Linked DNA regions of Nonomuraea africana. The protein of the gene in region 2 interacts with the protein of the main gene of each other region in a pairwise test. Links are inferred from orthologs where the notes say so. Each region holds a gene or a part of one and is shown on either strand. Other genes may lie near its edges.

Region 1 (11,236 bases), 4.0 Mb from region 2 along the record:
CCACCCGCAGCGCCCGCCGCTGACCCAGCCGCTCTCCGAGCGACTCGGGCAGCGGCGCCGGCGAGGTCACCAGGCCGAGATAGGCCCTGCGCACCCTGCCGTCCCTGATCAGCGCAGCGATGATCGAGCGCGTCGTCGAGTTCACCGGTACGGCCAGGCCCACGCCGACCCCCGCCACCGCCGTGTTGATCCCGACCACCCTGGCGCTGGAGTCGGCCAGCGCTCCGCCCGAGTTGCCGGGGTTGAGCGCCGCGTCGGTCTGGATGACGTCCTCGATCAGCCGCCCGCCCACCGGCAGCGAACGGCCGAGCCCCGAGACCACGCCCGCCGTCACCGACCCCGCCAGACCCAGCGGGTTGCCCACCGCCACCACCAGCTGGCCCACCACCAGCGCGTCGCTGTCGCCGAGCACCGCGGGCTCCGGCGTCGCGCCCTGCGCCCTGATCACCGCCAGATCCGACAGCGGATCGCGCCCCACCAGCACGAAGCCGCCCGCCGAACCGTCGGCGAAGGCCACGCTTCCCGACCTGGAGGAGCCGACCACGTGCGCGTTCGTCAGAAGAAAGCCGTCGGCGGTGAAGACCACCGCCGACCCGCTCCCCCTGCCCGCGCGCACGCCGGCCACCTTCGGCTGCAGCTCGGCCGCGACAGAGGAGACGGTACGGGAGTAGGCGTCGAGGGGATCGGACATACGAGACCTCCCGAGTGAATTACACGATTACACGGTAACTCGCCCGTCACCCGAGCGCGATCGCGGTTGTCCTCGCACCCTCGCGAGGGCGGCGAGCCCCACCACCGCAATCACCACAGCATTCCGTCCCGGTGTCAAACCTCCCCGCGGCGGGAAAACACCCGAGCGGGAGGCGCCACTTGAGCACTCGTGACGCGATCGCCGTCTTAGCAGCCGCCGTACTCCTCGCCGCGTTACTCGGCAACAACCCGCAACCGCCCGCCACCGCCACCGCCACGCCCCTCGACAACCCCGACGGCACCAGGCCGGGCCTCGCCCCGGTCACCACCCCGCAAGACCGAGCCGCCGCCCGCGACCTCATCGGCAGACTCAAGGTCCAGCGCATGGGCGCCAAGACCGGTTACACCCGCGGCCGCTACGGCGACAACTGGGCCGACACCGCCGCCGACATCCCCTACGCCGGCAACGGCTGCCGCACCCGCGACGACCTGCTCGCCCGCGACGGCCACGACCTCACCTACCGCGCCGGCTCCCCCTGCGACGTCGTCGCGCTCAACCTCGACGACCCCTACACCGGACGCACCATCGCCTGGCGCAAGAGACACGCCGACGACATCCAGGTCGACCACGTCGTCCCCCTGTCCTACGGCTGGCGCATGGGCGCCAACCGCTGGACGGCCGCCAAACGCCTGCGCTTCGCCAACGACCCGCTCAACCTGCTGCCCGTCGACGGCGACACCAACGAGGCCAAAGGCGGCTCGGGCCCCGCCTCATGGCTGCCGCCCCAGCGCCGCGTCCACTGCGCCTACGCCGTCCGCTTCGCCCAGGTGGCACTCAAGTACGCGCTGCCGGTCACCAAGGCCGACCGCACCACCATGATCAGAGTGTGTCGTCCGACCAGTCGAACCCATTCCTGAACGTGATCTCGGCCAGAATCCGCTGCCCGTCGCTGCTGGGATGGAAGAAGTCCCACTTGCTCACCTGCGCCAGCGTGTACGGGTAGGAGAACACCGCACCCCCGTCGGTACGGCAGCGCGGCCCGAACGCCGCACACGCCCGCGCCCACTCCCTGTTGAAGTCGCGCACCCGATCCCGCACCCGCGCCCGCCGCTGCACGTCGGCCCGCTTCGTCGAGGTCGGATTCGCCAGCATCGCCTGACAGATCCGCCCCAGCCCCCAGAACGTCCGCGCGATCGCGTTGTCCTTGCCCACCTGCCACAACCTGCGCAGGTCGGGAATGCTCGCCACGAACACCCGCACCTCCGGCAGCTCCGCCCGCAACCTGCCGAGCGCCGCCTCCACCCGCCGCCTGAACACCGGCACCGGCGTCATCGCCGCCTCCGTGCGCACGCACGCGTCCTGCGCGCCCAGCAGGATCGTCACATACGCCGCCTTCGCCGCGACCGCCTTGTCCACCTGCCCCATCAGATCGGCGCTCGTCGAACCGGGCACGGCGAAGTTGCGGTTGTGACCCCGCAACGCGGGACCCCGCTCGGCCAGCCGCACGTAATGGCTGCGCACCTGCGCGTTGTCGCCCGCCGACCACGAACGCGACGTGCACGAGACGTACCAGCCGCAGGCGTTGAACCCCGCACTGATCGAGTCGCCCAACGCCGCCATCACCCCCGGCAGCGGCTCCAGCGAGGACGCCCCCGCCACCGAACCCGACCCGGAGACCAGCACGACAGCGGCGAGCACGTGACGGATCATGGCCCTTAAGGTAGGGAGCGTCACCCGCCAAGGCCACGACCAGGACCCACTTCCTATCGTGGCTTGACATGATCAAGATAAGACCTATCCAACTCCATGTCTGATTTTTGATCCCAAGGCGGACAATGGGCAGGGGCCCGAATCGAACATGTTCAGCTCCGGCATAGCATGTCTTGAGTGAGTGTCGCGCTCGGAATAACCCGCCCTCTGCCGGTTCGCACCATCCCGATCGGTGACCCCGGCGACCTGCTCTCCCGCCTGCCGTCCACCGCCCCCTACGCGTGGATCAGGAACGGCGAGGGCCTCGCCGGATGGGGGGAGGCCGCCAAAGTCACCGTGCCACCGGGCCCCGGCCGCTTCGCCTGGGCCCGCCAGTGGCTCAACTCCGTCCTCGCCGACGCCCACACCAGCGATGAGCACACCACCGACGAGCACGGCCACCGCCGCGGACCCGTCGCCTTCGGCACCTTCACCTTCGACGAGAACTCCCCCGGCTCCACCCTCGTCGTCCCCCAGACCGTCCTGACCCGCCGCCACGGACAGGCCTGGCTCACCACCATCGGCCGGCCCACCCTCGGCCAGGAGATCACCCCGATCACCTACCCAGGCCGCATCAGCTACGGCGACGGCAGCCTCACCGCGCCCGCCTGGGAAGGCATCGTCGCCCGCGCCTCCCAGCGCATCCGCGACGGCGAACTCGAGAAGGTCGTGCTCGCCCGCGACCTGACCGCCACCGCCGAGCACCCCATCGACATCCGCCTCCTGCTCACCCGCCTGGCCACCCGCTATCCCGACTGCTACACCTTCTCCGTCGCCGGCCTGGTCGGCGCCACCCCCGAACTCCTCATCCGCCGCGAAGGACAGCAGATCGAGTCACTCGTCCTGGCCGGCACCACCACCCGCGGCGTCAACCCCGCCGACGACGTCGCCCGCGGCGCCGCCCTGTTCGCCTCCGCCAAGGACCGGCACGAACACGAGTGCGCCATCGCCTCCGTCCGCCACGCGCTCACCCCCCTGTCGGCCACCCTCAGCGTGCCCGACGAACCCGAACTCCTCGTCCTGCCCAACCTCCAGCACCTGGCCAGCCACGTCACCGGCACCCTCGACGACGGCGCCTCCGTCCTCGACGTCGTCGCCGCCATGCACCCCACCGCCGCCGTCGGCGGCACCCCCACCGACACCGCGATCAAGCTCATCCGCGAACTCGAGGGCATGGACCGCTCCGGCTACGCCGGACCCGTCGGCTGGATCGACGCCTACGGCGACGGCGAATGGGGCATCGCGCTGCGCTCCGGCATCGTCGACGGCCGCCGCGCCAGGCTGTTCGCCGGCTGCGGCATCATGGGCGACTCCGACCCCGCCGCCGAACTGGCCGAAGCCCAGACCAAGTTCCGCGTCATGCAGTACGCCCTGGAAGGCTAGAGCCCCCGCCACGACGGCCACGCGGAGATCTCACCCCTCGGGGGCGTGGATCTCCGCACCCAGGCCGACCACCGCGCGGCCCGCCGTCAGCGTGGCCACCCACTCGGTGAACGCGGCCACCTCGTCCTGCCCCACCGCGACCGAGAACGACACCTTGTCCCCGTAGGCCACCTCCCGCACCGGATAGGCCGACACCCGCAGGTCGTTCTCCAACCGGCCGGCCAGCTCGTGCCCCACTGACACCCGCACCAGCCTGGCGGGCACCATCCGCACCGGCTCGACCCGATCGAGGGTCTCGGTCACCGCCGAGCCGTACGCCCTGACCAGGCCGCCCGCGCCCAGCAGCACGCCGCCGAAGTAGCGCGTCACCACCGCGACCACGTCGTTGAAACCGCGCCCCACCAGGGCCTGCACCATCGGCGTGCCGGCCGTCCCGCCCGGCTCGCCGTCGTCGTCGCCCTTCTGCAGGCGCTGCCCGACGACGTAGGCGGTGCAGTTGTGGGTGGCGCCGGGGTGCAGCGCGCGCCGCTCGGCGATGAACTCCGCCGCCTCCTCGGCGCTCCGCACCGGGGCCATGGCGCAGATGAACCGTGACCGCTTGACCTCGGTTTCGTGCTCGGTGCGGGTTTTGAGGGTGAGGTACGGGAGGGCCACCGACCCAGGCTACCGCCTTTACAAAGTAGAGCATTTCGGACATCTTCCTGCGCCGGGCACGCTGCTTCGGACCGCGCCCGCCTGCCTGCCCGCCACGATGGGCGCGCCTTCGCGGCTGCCGAGAGGAGGAGGACGCGGTAGCCCGCGGTGGCGCATATGGCGAAGTGGCGCGTGGCGTGGTGGCGGAGTGGCAGCCACTCCCCCGCTACCGCTCTCAGCCTGACCCACCAGCGCGCCCTCAGCGGGCACAACGAAGGCACTCGGTTCGGGGTCGTTCGTCTTCATTCTGGTGCCGAAGTGACTCAAGAGGCTCGAGACCATGATGCGTTAAGCTCGTCGAAGCCATGGAGCTACCACGCGACCTCCCCCGAGCCCTCTCCCAGGCGTTTCACGCCGTCGGCCTGCCCTGGCCGGACGCCCGGCTGGACCACTTCGACGGGGTGCTGGCCGAGCTCGGCGACCGCCCCGAGGCGCGGCGGCTGCGCGACCACGTCCGCGTGCTGCGGAAGGCCCAGCGGGTGTTCTTCGAGCACCTGCGAGACCTCACCGACGAGCACGACGGCAGCGGCATGCGACTGATCGGGCACAAGGACCGGCCGTGCGTGAGCGAGGTGCGGGAGAAGTGGGCCAGGACCGCGGCGCAGATGGCGGACTACCACGAGGCCGTCAGGACCCTCACCCGGCAGGCCATCGGAGGGCTGCGCGCCTCCAGCGAGCTGCCCGCGGTTCCCGACTACCTCGCCGGATCCCGGCCCGCCTGGCTGGAGCGGCGGCCCGAGCGCGGCATCCGCGACGAGCCCACCGCCGGCCGCGCGCTCGCCGCCGAGGCGCTGCTGCGCTGGCGCGAGGACCCGTACGGGCCGCGGATCTGCGTCGTCACCGGCTCGCCCGCCTCGGGCAAGACCCGGCTGCTGGCCTGGTTCAGCCACTCCACCGGCTGGCACTGGTCAGGCTATCCGGGCCCGTCCGAGGCCGCCGTCTGGTTGCGCGGCATGGACGTCGAGGCGGCCGTACGCGAGCTGGCCCGGCAGCTCCGACTCGACGGCGACGAGCCTGCCGCCCCGGACGGGCCGGCGCACGGGGACGCCGACCCCGAGCGCGCCCTCACCGGCCTGGCCCGCCCGCTGGCCGCCCTCGACCGGCCCGTGCTCGTCACGCTCGCCGACCCGCACCGGAGCGCCGACCCCGGACGCACCCTCACCGAGCTGATCCGCCCCCTGGTCGCCGACCCGCGTGTCCGCCTGCTCGTGGAGTTCCCCGACCCCACCGCCCTGCGGCCCTACCTGACCAGCTCGGCCGAGCTTTCCGGCGTGCCGGTCTTCGTGCTGGACCTGGACGACCCGCGCTGTACCGACCGGGACGCCTTCACCGCGTGGTACGCGGCCGAGCGCGCCGGGCACTCCCCTTTCACTGCGGACCAGGTCTATCCCTCCCCGGCGCTCGCCGCCATCGCCGCCCGCGCCCGGGGCGCCGACCCGGGGCCGGCCCTGCCCATTGCGGAGCGGGTGGCGGGCGCCTGGCTGGACGGCCTGTCACCGGCAGCCCGCGCCGCCGTCGGCACGCTCGCCCTCGCCTTGGCCCCGATCGGCCTATACACCTGGCGGCTGCTGCACTGCGGCCGCCACCGCGACGACCCGGAGGCGGCCGCCCGCGGCGTGGCGGAGGCCGCCGCACACCTGCCCCTCGCCGAGCCAGGCCTGCCCGCGTATGCCGTGGACCTGCCCGCCCTGGCCGAGGCCGCGGCCCCGCCTCCCGAGGCACACGGCGAGCTGGCGGCCGTCATGCGCGGCTGGCCGGTCTCAGCGGAGCTGGGCCCTCCCGAGTACGCGCGCATGCACCTGGCCGGGCACGAACGCATGGCCGGCGGCCCGGCGGGCATCGCGCCGCTCCCGCTCTGCCGGCCCCCGGTCAGAGTCACGCGCGAGCTGCTGGAAAGCCTGTACGGCGCGGGCGGCGTCATCCGGTTGGCCGCGGACGAGATCCACCCCGCCATCACCCACGAGCCCACCCGCCGGTTCCTGGCCGAGGTCGGCCTGCCCAGAAACGGCGTGCACGAGGACGGCTGGACGGGCGACAGGCTGCGCTGCGTCAAGCCCATGACCGAATGGTGGCCCGAGGAGGACGTGCGGGAGCTGCGCGCCTGCGCCGGCCTGCCCGGCGACCTGGGCGCGGTGTTCATGCTCGACTATGTGCACGTCGGGCATCTCTTCCTGGACGGCAGGACCGGACTGGTCTACGAGTTGTGCGAAGGGCAGGGGACCGCCCGCATCGCCAACAGGGATGTCGAGTCGTACGCCTATTTCGCATACGTGATCCACCGGGAGCGCGCGCTGTGGTGCGGCAAGGAGGCGCACCTCGACGCGGCCTACTGGTGCGCCGAGGACCTCGCGCTGGAGCTGCACACCTACGAGCCGCAGGCAATGGCGGGCGACGAGTCGCTCTGGCCGTTGACCCTGCTCGACTACACCCTCCTGACGTAGGGTCCCAGCCAGCGTCTATCGCGTCCTGGCGAGACCGGCGGTCAGGCGTGAGGTGCCGAGCGGTTGGTGCTTGCTCGGCGGATCTTGCGCTCGCGGGCGCGCAACCGATCGGCCTCGATCACCGCGCCTGCCGGGTTTCGCCGGACGCCGCCACCCGGACAGCCCAGCCTCCTTCGGCGGGTGGAGGACAACATGGCTGCGGGCGCACTGCGACTGTCGGGCGAAGACCTGGCGTTGCTCGCGGCCTGACCTGATCCGTTGGTGTACCGGTCTCGGCACCGGGCGGGGCCGTCTGGCCGGTGTGAGAGCACCGGAACGGTCGGGTCCCATCCGAGCGCTGTGCGCCGTCGTCGCAGTCCCACGACAACACCCTCCCCGTGACGCGGCGCGGGCGGTTCATGCCCGATCGCGCTCGGGCACCAGGGCTTGGAGGAGTCCGGGGAAGGCTTCGTCGATCTCGTCGCGGCGCAGCGCGTTCATGCGGGAGGTGCCGACGTAGTACTGGCGGATCAGGCCCGCCTCGCGCAGCACGTGGAAGTGGTGAGTGGCGGTCGACTTGCTGACCGGCAGGTCGATCGTGCCGCAACTGAGATCCTCGCCGGCGGCGTACAGCTCGCTGACGATCTGGCGGCGTACCGGGTCGACCAGGGCCTCGAGCACCTGCTGAAGGCTGATCGCCTGGATGTCCGGATGGGGCGGGATGCGTTCCCGACCACTTCGTCGTGTCGTTGCCATTGACCTCGTCGACCTCCCGCGCACATCGTACGACACGCATCAAAGTACGATGAGCATCAAAGTTTGACAGCCACCGTACTTTCGGCTTGAGTGAGGCGCGGCGGCGCGGCCTGCGCGTCGCCGACACCGACGACAAGGGGCGATGCGTGATGGTCAGGACTGTGCGGTTCCACGAGCTCGGCGGGCCGGAGGTGCTGCGGCTGGAGGACGTGGAGGTCGGCGAGCCCGGCCCAGGTGAGCTGGTGATCCGGGTGGAGGCGATCGGCCTCAACCGCGCCGAGGTGCTGTTCCGCAGCGGCCACTACATCGAGCCGGTCAAGGAGTTCCCCGCGCGGCTCGGCACCGAGGCCGCGGGAGTGGTCGAGGCCGTCGGCGCGAACGTGGCGGGATTCGAGGCCGGCCAGCCGGTCAGCGTGATACCCGCGTTCTCGATGAACGACTACGGCGTCTACGCCGAGCGCGTGATCGTTCCCGCGTCCGCGGTGCTGCGCCGTCCCGACGGGCTCGGCGCGGTGGAGGGCGCGGCGGTGTGGATGCCGTACCTGACGGCCTACGGGGCGCTGGTGGACGTCGGCGGGATGCGTGCCGGGGACACCATCGTGCTGACCGCCGCCTCCAGCAGCGTGGGCCTGGCCGCGATCCGGATCGCCCACCGCGTCGGGGCGGTGCCCATCGCCACCACCCGTACCCGGGTCAAGGCGGAACGGCTCCGCAAGGCGGGGGCGGCCGAGGTGATCGTGACCGACGAGGAGGACGTCGCTCAGCGCGTGCTCGGCCTGACCGCAGGACGGGGCGCCGAACTGGTCTTCGACGCCATCGCCGGTCCTGGAGTGGTCGAGCTGGCCAAGGCGGTCGCTCCCGGCGGCACGCTCCTGTTGTACGGCGCGCTGAGCGGCGAGGTGACCCCCTATCCGGGGTTCGAGCTCGGCATGCCCGCGCTGAACATGCGCACCTACACCGTCACCCACGAGACGACCAACGATCCGGAGCGGCTGCGCCGGGCCGCGGCGTTCGTCTCCTCCGGCCTGCGTAGCGGCGCCTTCGAGCCCGCCGTGGACCGCGTCTTCGACCTGGACGAGATCGTCGAAGCGCACCGCTACCTGGAGGCGGGCGCCCAGGTGGGCAAGATCGTGGTCACCGTGTGAAGTCTGGCTTGCGCCCTCCAATCGTATGATGTACGGTACAGCGTACCGAATCATGGAGGAGAAGCTCTTGCCGCAGAACGACATCCGGCCCTTCCGTCTCGACATCGCCCAGGCCGACCTGGACGACCTGCGCGAGCGGCTCGACAGGGTCCGCTGGCCCGACGAGGTCCCTGGGCTGGGCTGGCAGTACGGCGTGCCCCTGGCTCACCTGCGCGACCTCGTCGACCACTGGCGCACCGGCTACTCCTGGCGCGCGGCCGAGGCCGAGCTCAACACCCACCCACAGTTCACCACCGAGATCGACGGGCAGAACGTCCACTTCCTGCACGTCCGCTCGGCCAACCCCGACGCCCTGCCGCTGCTCATCACGCATGGCTGGCCCAGCTCGCCCGTGGAGTACCTCGACGTGATCGAGGCCCTGTCGGCCGACTTTACGCTGGTCATCCCCTCGCTGCCCGGCTACGGGCTGTCGGGTCCGACCCGTGAGGTCGGCTGGGGCTCCACCCGCATCGCCAAGGCGTGGCTGGAGCTGATGAGCAGACTTGGCTACGACCGCTTCGGCGTGCAGGGCGGCGACTGGGGCACCTGGATCTCCCGCGAGGTCGGCGTGCTGGCCCCCGAGCGCGTCGTCGGCATGCACGGCAACGGCATCATCTGCTTCCCGCTGGGCCTGCCGGGCGAGCTCGACGACCTCAGCGAGGTCGAGCAGGAGCGCATGGCCTTCCGCGAGCGCTACCTGAGCGAGCAGTACGGCTACAAGCTCATCCAGTCCGCCCGCCCGCAGACCTTCGCGTACGGCATGGCCGACTCCCCCGTCGCCCTGCTGGCCTGGTTCACCGGCGTCTTCCACGAGTGGAGCGACGGCGAGATCCCGCGCGACCGCCTGCTGACGAACGTGATGCTCTACTGGCTGACCAACACCGCGGGCTCGGCGGCCCGCTCCTTCGTCGAGACGCCCGACACCGACCAGGACACCTCGGTGGAGTGGGAGCTCAAGCCCGCGACCGTCCCCACCGCGATCTCGGTGTTCCCCAAGGACATCCTGCGGCCGATCCGCAGGTTCGCCGAACGGGACAACAACGTGGTGAGCTGGGTGGAGCACGAGCGCGGCGGCACCTTCGCCGCGCTCGAACAGCCCGAGCGGTACGTCGCCGACGTCCGGGCGTTCTTCACCTCCCTCTCCTGATCGGGCCCATCCGGCTCATCGTGCCCGTGTGACCGGCATGCGGTGGTACGGCAGGATGTGCGGGTGACATGGACAGCACCTGAGATCACCCGCACCGGCGGCTCGCTCGTGGCGGGCGAGCGCGACATGCTCGTCGGCTATCTCGCCTGGCACCGCGACACCCTGCTGCACAAGTGCGCGGGCCTGACCGGCGAACAGCTGGCCGAACGGTCCGTGCCGCCGTCGGACCTGTCGCTGCTCGGGCTGATCCGCCACATGGCCGAGGTCGAGCGCACCTGGTTCCGCAGGCGCTTCGCCGGCCAGCCGATCGAGGCGATCCACCAGGACGGCGGGCCCGGCGCCGACTTCGGGTGGCTCGATCCGGCGGGCGCGGCGCAGGACCACGCCCGCCTGGTCGAGGAGTGGCGGCTGGCCGACGAGGCCGTGCGCGACGCGAGTCTCGACGACACCTTCACCCACGGCGGCAGGGAGCACTCGCTGCGGCTGGTGTACCTGCACCTGATCACGGAGTACGCCCGCCACAACGGCCACGCGGACCTGCTGCGAGAGCGCGTGGACGGGGTGAAGGGCGAGTAGCCGTCCCAGCCCTCACGTCCTGGCCCTTGCGGCCAGGAGGAGGAGCTCGTCGACCTCCCACTGGTCGTTCGCGTGCCTGCCGTACCGGTGAGCGAGGATCCGCCCGCCCGGGTCGATGAGGAAGTCGGCGGGCAGCCCCAGCACCGTCTCCCCCGCTGCCGGGTACGGCCGGCCGCCGCGGCACAGGCCCCGGGCGACCGCCGCCCACGAGGACGGCCGCGCCGGGGTGGTCCAGGCGCGCGGGCCTCGACGGTTCTCATCGGGTGTCCGTCCTGATGAAGTCGTCGACGACCGCCGCCAGGCGGGGCCCCTGGTCCTCCTGGACGAAGTGCCCGCCGCCCGTGATCGTGGTGTGCGGCTGGCCCTGCGCGCCGGGTACGCGCTCGCGGAAGGCGGTGTGCGCCCGGCCGAGCACGAAGTCCCTGTCGCTGAAGTCGCACAGGAACGGGGTCCGCAGCCCCTCCAGCACCTCCCACGCCTTCCGGTTGGCGGGCGCGGCCTCGTCCTCGGGGGTGATGGGGATCAGCAGCGGGAAGCGGCGCGCGCCCTGCACGTACTCCTCCTCGGGGAAGGGCGCGTCGTAGGCGGCGACGACGGCGGGATCGAGGTCGGTGACGGTGCCGGTCGCCACGACCTG
Region 2 (11,586 bases):
AGCCCCTGACACACGGGCAGGCCGTCGATCTCCTCGCTGGTGTACTGCGGCGCCCACACACACTCGGCGACTTCCGGGCCCGAGTCGGTGGGCACCAGCACCTTGTCGCCCACCTTGGGAGTGTGCCCGCCGGGGTCGAGGTAGTAGAGCCTTCCGTAACGGGTGAAGCTCACGGCCATGATCATTCCCATGGGCTCGCGCTCGCCTCCTGACGGCCTCGTGGTTCGTACGGCCTTCCGCCCCCACCTTACGAGAGGCTCTGCCCGTTAGGGAGCTGTGCAGACCCCGCCATCCTGGTCGTAGACCCCCGACGTGAAGCGCTCGATCAGGTCGGCCTGGTCGCGGAAGCATGCGTGATTGACCACCGTTGCCACGCCGTCGAGGTCACTCGCCGCGACGACCACCGCCCCGCCGCCGACGCCCGGCCGCAGCTTCACCCTGAACGATTCCGGCATGTCGCTGACCTTGACGATCGAGCGAAGCTCGCCGCTGGAGCTGGACTGCTGGAACTTCCTGTAGGCGGTCTCCTGATCCTCGAACACCACGGACTCGACCTCCGGTCTTGCCAGGAGCGCCTGCTTGATCGCGCCGCGGTCAGGGGGCGGACTCTGCAGGCACCTCACGAGCGGTGAGTTCTCCCGGCAGAGAAACACCGCGATCTCCGGCTCTCCCTGGCTCCATTTCGCCGGCACCATGCCCGCCGCCAGCACGGGAAGAGGCGCCTGGTGCATCGGTCTGAGCACGAGGAACATGGCCACCCCGGCCACCGCGGCCGCCACGGCGACCAGGCGCAGATCGACGCGAGAACGCCGGCCCCCCGCCGGTGCTCGCAGCGGTGTCACCGTCTCGTGCTCGATCGTGGCGCCGGCCGCGACCAGGGCATCGCGAAGGCGGTCTTCCATCGGGCTGTTCATGCGTCCTCCCCAAGTGCGCGGGCCAGAGCCGACAGGCCCCTGGCGATGGTGGATCGGGCGGTGCTCCCGCTCACGCCCATGGCGGCGGCCACTTCCTGGTCGGTGAGGTCGAAGTAGTAGCGCAGCGTCAGCGCCTCGCGCTGACGCTGGGGCAAACCCTGCAGCGCCACGAGCACCTCCCTGCGCTCCTCACCGAGCAGGGCCGCGCTCTCCGCCGACCAGACCGGCGGCTCGTACGGCACCGGCCGTCTGAACACCGTGGCGCGGCGCCGCAGCACCGACCTGCAGCCGTTGAGCACGGCGGAGCGGACGTAGGCCAGCGCGCTGTCGGGATCTCGCAGCCTGGCCCGACCCGCGTGGGTGCGGGCGAACGCCGGAAGACGAGGAACCGGAAGATGACGGGCCGAGGACTCCCGGGGAGCCAAGCTCAGGGGCGGCGCAGGCCCAGCATCATCGCCTCCACCGCGATCTGGGGGTTCACGTTCGCCGCCAGCCGCTCCCTGCACTGCATGATCACATCGATCCGCCGCAGCGTCTCCTCAGCCGTCGACCCTCTGGCGATCGAGTCGAGCTCGAACCGATGGTCGTCGTTGGCCAGCTCCACCGTCGCCCCGAGCTGCATCGCCAGAACGTCGCGGTAGTACGACACCAGCTCGAGCAACGCGCCGTCCAGGGAGTCGCGCTTCACGCGGGTGGCGCGCGACTTCTGCCGGTCCTCGAGCTCCCTCAACGCCCCGGCGCCGCCCCTGACCAGCCCCCTGTTCAGGCCCTTGCCCGTGGACCCCTCGCCGTAGAGCCTGCGCAGGTCTGACGTCTCGCTCTCGTTCAGGAGCGTGGTGGCCGCGGCGGCCTCCTCCTCGGCGGTCTTCACCAGCCGCTCGGCCGCCGTGATGCACTCCCCCACCCCGCTCAGCGAACGGGGGATCGCCAGCACGGCGTCGCGGCGCCGCCGTACGCCTTCGTCGAGAGCGAGCTGGCGGGCACGGGCGAGGTCTCCCTGGGAGGCCCGCGCGGCGAAGGTGGCCATCTCCCACGGCACACCGTCGCGGGTGGCCAGCACGTGCGCGACGGCCTCGCCCGAGGGCGTGACGAGGCTGACGACCCTGCACCTGGACCTGATCGTGATGATCATGTCGTCGGGGGCGGGCGCGCACAGCAGCCAGACGGTCCGCGGCGGCGGCTCCTCGATGGCCTTGAGCAGCGCGTTGGCCGCCGACTCCGTGACCCGGTCGGCGTTCTCGAACAGGATGACCCGCCACCGGCCCTGGGTGGGCGCGCCCGCAGCGCGCAGGATGAGCTCGCGGGTCTGCTTGACGCTGTAGGACAGCCCCTCGGGTTTGACCGCCTCGAGGTCGGGGTGCGAGCCGATCATCACCTGGTGGCACTGGTCGCAGTGGCCGCAGCCGCCCGACGGGCACATCAGCGCGGCGGCGAAGGCCCGCGCCGCGTCCTCGCGGCCCGATCCGGGCGGTCCCGTGAACAGCCAGGCGTGCGTCATGCCCGCGCCCCGCCCGCCCGCGACCGCCTCCGCGGCGGCGTGGGCTGCCCGCGAGAGTACGGCTGAAGCCTGCTCCTGGCCCACCAGGTCGTCGAAGACGCTCACCGGCCCAAGGTTAGTCGCGGATGGCGGGCATGGTGCCGGTGATGTCCTCGGACTCGCTCGGCACCGGGTCGGGCAGGATCTCGCGCACCCTGTCCTGGACGGCCCTGCTGATCTCCTCCTGCGACAGCGTGCCGTCGACCACGAGATAGCGGTCGGGCGCGGCCGCGGCCAGCGAGCGGAACTCCTTGCGCACCCGCTCGTGGAAGGCGAGCGGCTCGGACTCGATCCGGTCGGCCGCGCCGCCCAGCCTGGTCAGCCCGATCGACGGCGGAGTGTCGATCAGCACGGTCAGATGCGGGACGAGGCCGCCCGTGGCCCAGGCGTTGACCTTGGACACGTCGGAGGGGTCGAGCGCCCTGCCCGCCCCCTGATAGGCGAGCGAGGAGTCGACGTAGCGGTCGGTGATCACCAGCGCGCCCCTGTGGAGGGCCGGCCTGATCACCTTCTCCACGTGCTCGGCCCGGTCGGCGGCGTAGAGGAGGGCCTCCGCCCTGGGTGACAGTCCCTTCTCGGCCGCGTCGAGCAGGATCGCGCGCAGCCGCATGCCGACCTTGGTCGAGCCGGGCTCCCTCGTCTGCACGACATCGAACCCCTGGTCACGCAGCCAGATCGCGAGCAGCCTGGACTGCGTCGTCTTCCCCGAACCTTCGCCGCCCTCGAAGGCGATGAACACCCCCGGCACTTCTTCCACGACCCCCGGTGAATAGCTCTCGCCACGCAGCGCGGCGAGCAGGTCCTCCGAGAGTGGCACACCTCGCCTGTCGTCCATGTGGCGCAACGCCAGCATGCCCACGACCATCGCGAACACACCACCCAGGAGCAGCACCAGGTTGGCGCCGTCGAAGACGTAGGAGCCCACCAGATGGCTGCCGAACAGGCCCGCGACAGGCCCGGCCACCGCCACCACGAGCAGGAGCGTGACCCGCGCGGTGGACTGCAGGAAGGAGAACGTCCGCCCGCGCAGGGAGTCGTCGACCTCCAGGCCGATGAGGGTGTAGCCGATGATCCACGCGATGCCCGCGCAGGCGCCGAGCACCACGGTCAGCATGACCACGATCACCAGGTTGTGGATGAGCGCGATCGCCGCCAGTGTCAGGCCCGCCACGGTGATGGCCAGCCCGAACAGCCGCCGCCGCGACAGCCCGGCCAGCAGCCGCGGCCCGAAGAACATGCCCGCCGCCATGCCGACGAAGACCGCGCCGAACACGACACCGTAGGCCGCGTCGCCGCCGCCCAGCGAGACCACGTAGACCTTCGCGACACCGATGACCGCGCCGCCTGCCGCGAACGCGCCCAGCATGCCCACGATCAGCCCGCGCACCAGCTGGTCGCGGCCCACAAAGCGCCAGCCCTCGACGATCTGCTTCAGCACCGAGGGCGTGGAGATGCCGCCGTCGCGCCCGGGCAGGTCGCGCAGCGTGAAGATCAGCGCTGCCGACACCAGGTAGGCGACCGCGTTGACGCCCAGCGCCAGATCCGTCGGCCGCATCCACGACAGGGCGGGTACGGCGGAGCCCGCCAGCTCCCCCGTCAGCGAGAGCACGGCGAACAGCAGCGCAGCGACGGGCGCCGTGCCGTACGTCACCAGCAGGTTGAGCTGGTTGGCCTGCTCGAGCCGCTCCTTCGGCACCAGGTTGGGCACCGTGGCGTCCTTGGCCGGCACCCAGAACAGGTTCACGCACTCGACCAGGAAGGTCGCGACGATCACCCACTGGTAGACGCCGACCAGCGGGATCGTCAGCACCAGGGCGAAGCGCGACAGGTCGGCCACGACCATGGTCAGCCGCCGGTCGAAGCGGTCGGCGAACGCCCCCGCCAGCGGCCCGAGCAGGATCGCGGGCAGCATCTTGGCGAGGAAGACGCCGCCGACGGCCAGGGACTGCGTCTGGAAGCCCTGTCCGGCGGTGAGGTTCCCGGCCAGGGCGGTCAGGGCGAGGATGTTGAGCCAGTCGCCGAGGCTGCAGACGGACATGGCCATCCACAGCCGGCGAAAGGGAGCAATAGCCAGCACATGGGCCGGTCTGCGGATGGTCATAGTGTCACAGTATCCAGGGGGGTTCGGGGGGCGAGCCTGATATGCCCGGCTGCTCGTGGCCTGAGGGTAATACCTAGAGACCCCCCTCGTGAGTGAGTTCGGCCAGCGTGATCTCAGGAGGTGCGCCCACGCGCACCGGTGGCCCCCAGAACCCCGCCCCTCTCGTGACGTACACGCGAACGCCGTCGATGGTCGCCAGGCCCGAGACCACCGGCTGCTGCATCGGGACGATCAGGTTGAAGGGCACCATCTGGCCGCCGTGGGTGTGCCCCGACAGCTGCAGATCGACCCCGTAGCCCGCGGCCTTCGCCACCTGGACCGGCTGGTGCGCGAGCAGCACCGAGGCCCTCGACCTGTCGCGCCCGCCCAGCGCCCGCTCGAAGTCGGGCCTCCCCGTGACGTCGTCGACGCCGGCCAGGTCGAGCACCGCTCCCCTGTGGACGATCTCCACCCGCTCGTTGCGCAGCGGCCGCACGTCGAGCCGCTCGAGCTCGGCCATCCACTCGCCGGGCCCGTTGGCCGTGTAGTACTCGTGATTTCCGGTCACGAAGTAGGACCCGTACCGCGACTGGAGGTCCTTGAGCGGCTCGGCCAGCGGCCCCAGCTCCGCGACCGTGCCGTCGACCAGGTCGCCGACGATCGCCACGTCGGCGTCGAGCTCGTTGATCATGCGGACGATCCGCTCGGTGTGCCGCCGCCCGGTCAGCGGCCCCAGGTGGATGTCGCTGACCACCGCGAACCGCAGCCCGCTCAGGCGCGGGTCGAGCCTGGCCAGCGCGATCCTGACCGGCTCCACGACCGGCGCGCCGAGCGCGGTGCTGATGCCGTACCCGACCGTGGCCAGGGCGCTGACGCCCGCTACCGCGGCCGTCGCGCGCCCCAGGAACAGCCGCCTGCTCCAGAGATCGGGCTCCGCGGGATCCACCTCTTGTACGGCAGGCGGCACGGTCAGCGCCTGGACCACCGGCGTCTTGCGGCGCAGCAGCACCACCGCCACGCCCCGCGGGATCTCCAGCAGCGCCAGGAAGACCACGAGGTAGAACATGAGCGCCAGCCACAGGAAGCCCGGCCAGGCCAGCCAGTGAGCGAACCCCGACCTCGAGGCCACCAGCGTGACCGGCACCAGCACGCCGAGGCCGACCAGCGACCAGGTGAGCGCCCTGCGGGCCCGGCCCGGACGGGTGGTGCCGCGCACCAGCCGCCGCCACAGGTAGTAGTGCACCCCTGCGACGGCCAGCGTCAGCACCAATCCGAAGACCACGGCGCCATGCTACGAGCCCCCACCGACAACCCGCGCCGACGCCCCTGAGAGTCTTCTCAGGACTTGGCGGCCGGCTTCTTCTTCGTCGTGGTCGTGGCCTTCTTGGCCGGAGCTTTCTTCTTCGGCGCGGGAGCGCGCTCCCGCCGTTCGGCCAGCAGTTCGGCGGCCCGCTCGATGGTGATGTCCTCGACCGTGTCGCCCTTGCGGAGCGAGGCGTTGGTCTCCCCGTCGGTGACGTAGGGCCCGAAGCGGCCCTCCTTGACCACGACCGGCTTCTTGGAGTTGGGGTCGTCGCCCAGCTCACGCAGCGGCGCGGCGGCGGCCGCGCGACGACCGCGCTGCTTCGGCTGCGCGAACAGCTCCTTGGCCTGCTCGATCGTGATCGTGAACAGCTCCTCCTCCGAGCCGATCGACCGGGAGTCGGTGCCCCTCTTGATGTAGGGGCCGAACTTGCCGTTCTGCGCGGTGACCTCCTCGCCGTCGATCTCGCCGACCACACGCGGGATCGACAGCAGCTTGAGCGCGTCGTCCAGCGTGATGGTGTCGAGCGACATCGACTTGAACAGCGAGCTGGTGCGCGGCTTCGGCGCGTCGGCCTTCTTCGTCCGCTTCTTCGGAGCGTCCTCGTCCTGCTCGGCAGGGAGAATCTCCGTCACGTAGGGCCCGAAGCGGCCGTCCTTGGCGACGATCATGTTCCCGCTCACCGGGTCCTTGCCCAGCTCGCGGTCGCCGGTCGGGCGGGAGAACAGCTCCTCGGCCTTCTCCGAGGTCAGCTCGTCGGGCGTCATGTCCTCGGGGATGTTGACCCGGACGCCCTCGCGGTCGAGGTAGGGACCGTAGCGGCCCACCCTGATCACGATGTCGCTGCCCCTGATGGGGAAGGAGCTGATCTCCTTGGCGTCGATCTCGCCGAGGTCGGTGACCATCTCCTTCAGGCCCTCGTCGCCCTCCTGGCCGTAGTAGAAGCGCTGCAGCTCGGGGACGCGCTCGGCCCTGTCGTTGGCGATGTCGTCGAGGACCTTCTCCATCTCGGCGGTGAAGTCGTAGTCGACGAGGTTGCCGAAGTGCTGCTCCAGCAGGTTGACCACGGCGAACGCCAGGAAGGAGGGCACCAGCGCGGTGCCCTTCTTGAACACGTAGCCCCTGTCGAGAATCGTGCCGATGATGGAGGCGTAGGTCGAAGGACGACCGATCTCGCGGTCCTCCAGCTCCTTGACCAGCGAGGCCTCGGTGTAGCGGGCCGGCGGCTTGGTCGAGTGCCCGGAGACGTCGAGCCTGCTGAGGTCGAGCGCGTCGCCCTCCACCAGGTTCGGCAGCCGCTTCTCGGAGTCGTCGCGGTCGGTGGCGGGGTCGTCCGCGCTCTCCACGTACGCCTTCAGGAAGCCGTAGAAGGTGATCGTGCGGCCCGAGGCGGTGAACTCGGCGCCGCCGCCGTCGACCTTCACGGTGACCGACTCGCCGACCGCGTCCTTCATCTGCGAGGCGACGGTGCGCTGCCAGATCAGCTCGTACAGGCGGAACATGTCGCCGCTCAGCCCGGTCTCGCCAGGCGTGCGGAACTCCTCGCCCGAGGGGCGGATCGCCTCGTGCGCCTCCTGCGCGTTCTTCACCTTGCTGGCGTAGACGCGCGGCTTGTCGGGCACGTACGCCGAGCCGTACAGCTTGATGGCCTGTGACCTGGCGGCCGCGACCGCGGTCTCCGACAGCGTGATGCTGTCGGTACGCATATAGGTGATGAAACCGTTCTCATAGAGCCGCTGCGCCACCTGCATGGTGTACTTCGCCGAGAAACCCAGCTTCCTGCTGGCCTCCTGCTGCAGCGTGGTCGTCCTGAACGGCGCGTACGGCTTGCGGGTGTAGGGCTTGCGCTCCACCGACCTGACGGCGAACGACGCGCCCCTGAGCCGGCCGGCCAGCTCGCCGGCGGCCTGCTCGGAAAGGTGAAGGACGTTGGCGTTCTTCAGCTGCCCATCGGAGCCGAAGTCGCGGCCCTGCGCGACGCGCTTGCCGTCGACGCCGGTCAGCGTGGCGGTGAAGTCGCGCGGCGTCTCCTCGGGCTTGCGTGAGTCGAACAGCGCCGACAGGTCCCAGTAGTGGGCGGCGGTGAACGCCATGCGCTCGCGCTCGCGCTCCACGACCAGGCGCGTCGCCACCGACTGCACGCGGCCGGCGGACAGCCGCGGCTTGACCTTCTTCCACAGCACGGGACTGACCTCGTAGCCGTAGAGGCGGTCGAGGATGCGCCTGGTCTCCTGAGCGTCGACCAGCCGGAGGTTGAGGTCGCGCGGATTGGCCACGGCGTCACGGATCGCCTGCGGGGTGATCTCGTGGAAGACCATGCGGTGCACGGGCACCTTGGGCTTGAGCACCTCACGCAGGTGCCACGCGATGGCCTCGCCCTCGCGGTCCTCGTCAGTGGCAAGGTAGAGCTCGTCGGCGTCCTTCAGCAGCTGCTTGAGCTTGCTGACCTGAGCCTTCTTGTCGGGATTGACGACATACAGCGGCTCGAATTCGTGGTCGACGTTGACGCCGAGGCGTGCCCATGCCTCCCCCTTGTACTTCTCGGGGATGTCATCTGCCTTCTCGGGCAGGTCGCGGATGTGGCCGATGCTGGACTCGACGATGTAGCCGCGCCCAAGGTAGCCCGCGATCGTCTTCGCCTTGGCCGGCGACTCGACGATCACCAGGCGGTTTCCGCCGGCGCTGCCGTTGTTGGCTGGCACGCTGCTTCCTACCTCGCTGTTCGCTTGCTTATCCCCCTGCCGGGAGCGGGCACAGATCTGAAAGGTAACCCGTGTCGGGGGATTTTCCTTCCCCCGGGCTCACTGTCTCACTCAAGGACGCAGAATAAGGCCGAGTGAGTGCCGTCGCTCCCTAACTCACCCTGGAGACTAATCGCTGTGCTGGCCTACTCCTACATGGATGTCTATATCCCCCGCGACACTTCGCGCGAAGCCGCACGTCAGATGCTGACCGAACATGCTGAATACGGGCAGTGGGAACTGGCCAGGGTGCGACTGTACCCCGACGGCAGCAGACATGTACGGCTACGCCGCAAGATCATCCGTGTCCGAAGCACTCTCTGACATGGCTTTGCCCGTTCCGGGGCCGCGCCCCCCAGAACGGGCAAAGCGTCTACCTTTGCCCACCCCGGGACGATGCGCCCTCTCGGTGCGGGCAAAGCGTCTTTCTCCAGGCCCGCGTCCGATGAACCTGCGGGTCTAGCGGTCTACCTGTGCCCGCCCCGATGAGTCTGGGGGCCTGGCGGTCTGCCGCTGCCCGCTCACTGTGAGCTTACGGGCCTTGCGGGTCTAACTGTGCCCGCACCCCGATGAACCTGCGGGTCTAGCGGTCTGCCTGCGCCTGCAGCTGATGAGCCTGGGGCCTGACGGTCTACCTGTGCCCGCACACCGTGAGCCTACGGGCCTTGCGGGTCCACCTGCACCCGATGAACCTGAGGGCAGCGCGTCCGCTTGGGCCCCGCCGAGGACGTGAGTCGCCACTGCGGGCCAGGCATCCGGTGCTCCCCTTCGGGAACGGGCTCCCCTTCGAGAACGGGCTCCCCTTCGAGGCATGGGCTCCCTCTTCGGGCGCTCCCCCTTCGGGAAGTGGGCTCCCCTTTGGGGAACGGACTCCCCTTCGAGGAACGGGCTTTGCCCGCCCCCTGGATGGGAGCGGGCAGTGGGGTCCTTGGCTACTCACCCGCCGGCTGCGGGCGGTGCCGTACCGTGATCAACCGGAATGCCGCGCCGCCCTACTTCTTGCCAGGGCGGAAGCGGCGGGTGGTCGCGAACAGCGTCGCCGACGCGGCGAACATGGCGCCCATGACCAGCGCGAGCAGCGAGTTGGAGTTCATCCCCGTGACGCCGGACGGCTGAGCGGCGCTCATCAGGCCGAGGTCGCCGACGGGCAGGGCGCCGGTGGCAGAACCGACCGCCCCACCGACCGGGGTCGAGGAGACGAGCTGCGTGGCGGGGCCGAGAGCCGAGACGGGGCTGCTCGGGGCAGGAGTGGCCTTGCCCTGGCGCTGGGCGGGCGTGGCGGGCTGGCCGGGCAGACCGGGCAGGCCCGGCAGCTCGGGCAGGCCGAGCGTGCTGGCGAGGTCGCCGACGACGGGCAGCGGAGGCAGACCGGCGCCGCTCATCTGCTGGGTGACGTTGCCCACATCCTTCAGCCCGGCCATGGCGGGCACGACGGGAAGGGCGGGCAGCAGGCCGCTGGCCTTGGAGTTGGCGACCTTGCCGCTGGAGCGCGTCCAGTGGTCGTATCCGTGGTCGTGCTCGTCGACCGGCTTGCCGACCCTGGCGCCGCCGAGGCACCCGGCGGCGGCGTCACCCAGGACGGCCACCGCGTTGCCGCAGACGTTGACGGGAGCGGTGATCGGCGCGATCACCTGGTTGCCGGCGAGGACGCCGGACCTGCCGGAGGTGGTGTTGCCACCGCCACCCACGCCGTCCTTCGGAGAGACGCTCGCGCCGCCCTTGCAGTGGGCCTCAGCCAGGCCCAGCGCCGCCACGGCGTTGCCGCAGGCGTTGATCGGAGCGGTGATCGGCGCGATCACCTGGTTGCCCGAGCCGACGCCCGACTGGCCCGAGGTCCTGTTGCCACCCGCGCCCTTGCCGCCGTTCTTGACCGAGACGCCGCCCTTGCACCCGGCGAAGGCCTCCCCGGCGAGCGCGACCGCGTTGCCGCAGACGTTGACGGGAGCGGTGATCGGCGCGACCACCTGGTTGCCGGACAGGACGCCCGAGCGACCCGAGGTGGTGTTGCCACCGGCGCCGCTGCCCGCGGCGGTGTTCTCGACCGTGCTGCCGCCCTTGCACCCGGCGGGGGCGTTGCCCACGGCGTTGCCGCAGGCGGTGATCGGCAGGCTGATCGGCGCGATCACCTGGTTGCCGCTGCCGGCGCCGAAGCGCCCGTCGGTGTCGTTGCCCGAGGAGCCCGGACGGCCGTGACCGCGGTGGTAGCCGTGCCCCGGCTTCTCGCCGCCGTTGGTGACGCTGGAGCCGCCCTTGCACCCGGCGAACGCCTGGCCGAAGACCGCGATCGCGTTGCCGCAGATGTTGATCGGGCCGCTGATCGGCGCGATCACCTGGTTGCCGCCCAGAACGGAGTTCCTGCCCGAGGTGGTGTTGCCACCGGCGCCGATGCCGGTGTTCTTGACCGACGAGCCGCCCTTGCACCCTGCCGTGGCGTCCCCGAAGATCGCCAGCGCGTTGCCGCAGGCGTTGATCGGCGCGCTGATCGGCGCGGTGACCTGGTTGCCGCCCAGGACGCTGTTGTCGCCGGAGGTCCTGTTGCCGCCCGCGCCGCCCTTGCCGGTGGTCTTGACCGTGGCGCCGCCCTTGCACCCGGCCTCGGAGCTGCCGAACAGCGACAGCGCGTTGCCGCAGGCGTTGATCGGCGCGCTGATCGGCGCGTTGACCTGGTTGCCGCCCAGGACGCTGCTGTTGCCCGAGGTCTTGCCTGGGATGCCGCCGCTCTGGCCGGTGTTCTCGACCGAGGCGCCGCCCTCGGAGCCGGCGGTGGACTCGCCGGCCACGCCGACGGAGTTGCCGCTGATGTCGACGGGAAGTGAGATCGGCAGGTTGACCTGGTTGCCGCCGCCGATGGAGGAGTCTCCGGAGGTGTCGGCGACAGCGGTACCGCTGCCGAAGGACATGACCGCTACCGCGAGCAGAGCCGCGGGGGTCGATGCCTTAGCCCACGTACGCATGATGAATGCTCCTAGTGGTTCTTGGGGGGAATGCCTGACCTGGTCGCGGGCAGCCGA

Evidence for each region.
Region 1: the proteins of topA (region 2) and H4W81_RS15295 interact in binary tests that used the Escherichia coli proteins (3 or more experiments, as listed by UniProt). The link is inferred for Nonomuraea africana from one-to-one orthologs.

Annotation. Positions count from the first base shown.
Region 1 is NZ_JADBEF010000001.1:3,230,516-3,241,751, forward strand. What follows is about bases 2,666-5,517. They hold H4W81_RS15295 (YigZ family protein), read right to left. Parts: upstream 4,478-5,517; coding sequence 3,854-4,477; downstream 2,666-3,853. Other genes in these bases: H4W81_RS15290 (isochorismate synthase), read left to right, coding at 2,666-3,823; H4W81_RS15300 (SUKH-4 family immunity protein), read left to right, coding at 4,822-5,517. Also shown: H4W81_RS15275 (S1C family serine protease), read right to left, coding at 1-691; H4W81_RS15280 (HNH endonuclease family protein), read left to right, coding at 871-1,608; H4W81_RS15285 (SGNH/GDSL hydrolase family protein), read right to left, coding at 1,571-2,401; more of H4W81_RS15290, read left to right, coding at 2,579-2,665; more of H4W81_RS15300, read left to right, coding at 5,518-6,957; H4W81_RS15305 (ArsR/SmtB family transcription factor), read right to left, coding at 7,354-7,617; H4W81_RS15310 (zinc-dependent alcohol dehydrogenase family protein), read left to right, coding at 7,779-8,837; H4W81_RS15315 (epoxide hydrolase family protein), read left to right, coding at 8,890-10,023; H4W81_RS15320 (DinB family protein), read left to right, coding at 10,087-10,599; H4W81_RS48645 (hypothetical protein), read right to left, coding at 10,612-10,743; H4W81_RS15330 (alpha/beta fold hydrolase), read right to left, coding at 10,856-11,236.
Region 2 is NZ_JADBEF010000001.1:7,257,360-7,268,945, forward strand. The notes cover bases 5,670-8,871. They hold topA (type I DNA topoisomerase), read right to left. Parts: upstream 8,537-8,871; coding sequence 5,870-8,536; downstream 5,670-5,869. Other genes in these bases: H4W81_RS34510 (metallophosphoesterase), read right to left, coding at 5,670-5,813; H4W81_RS34520 (DUF5703 family protein), read left to right, coding at 8,714-8,871. In the rest of the region: H4W81_RS34485 (PSP1 domain-containing protein), read right to left, coding at 1-185; H4W81_RS34490 (permease-like cell division protein FtsX), read right to left, coding at 267-914; H4W81_RS34495 (sigma-70 family RNA polymerase sigma factor), read right to left, coding at 911-1,339; H4W81_RS34500 (DNA polymerase III subunit delta'), read right to left, coding at 1,342-2,517; tmk (dTMP kinase), read right to left, coding at 2,528-4,552; more of H4W81_RS34510, read right to left, coding at 4,626-5,669; more of H4W81_RS34520, read left to right, coding at 8,872-8,899; H4W81_RS49585 (chaplin family protein), read right to left, coding at 9,568-11,529. UniProt on the Escherichia coli protein: Releases the supercoiling and torsional tension of DNA, which is introduced during the DNA replication and transcription, by transiently cleaving and rejoining one strand of the DNA duplex.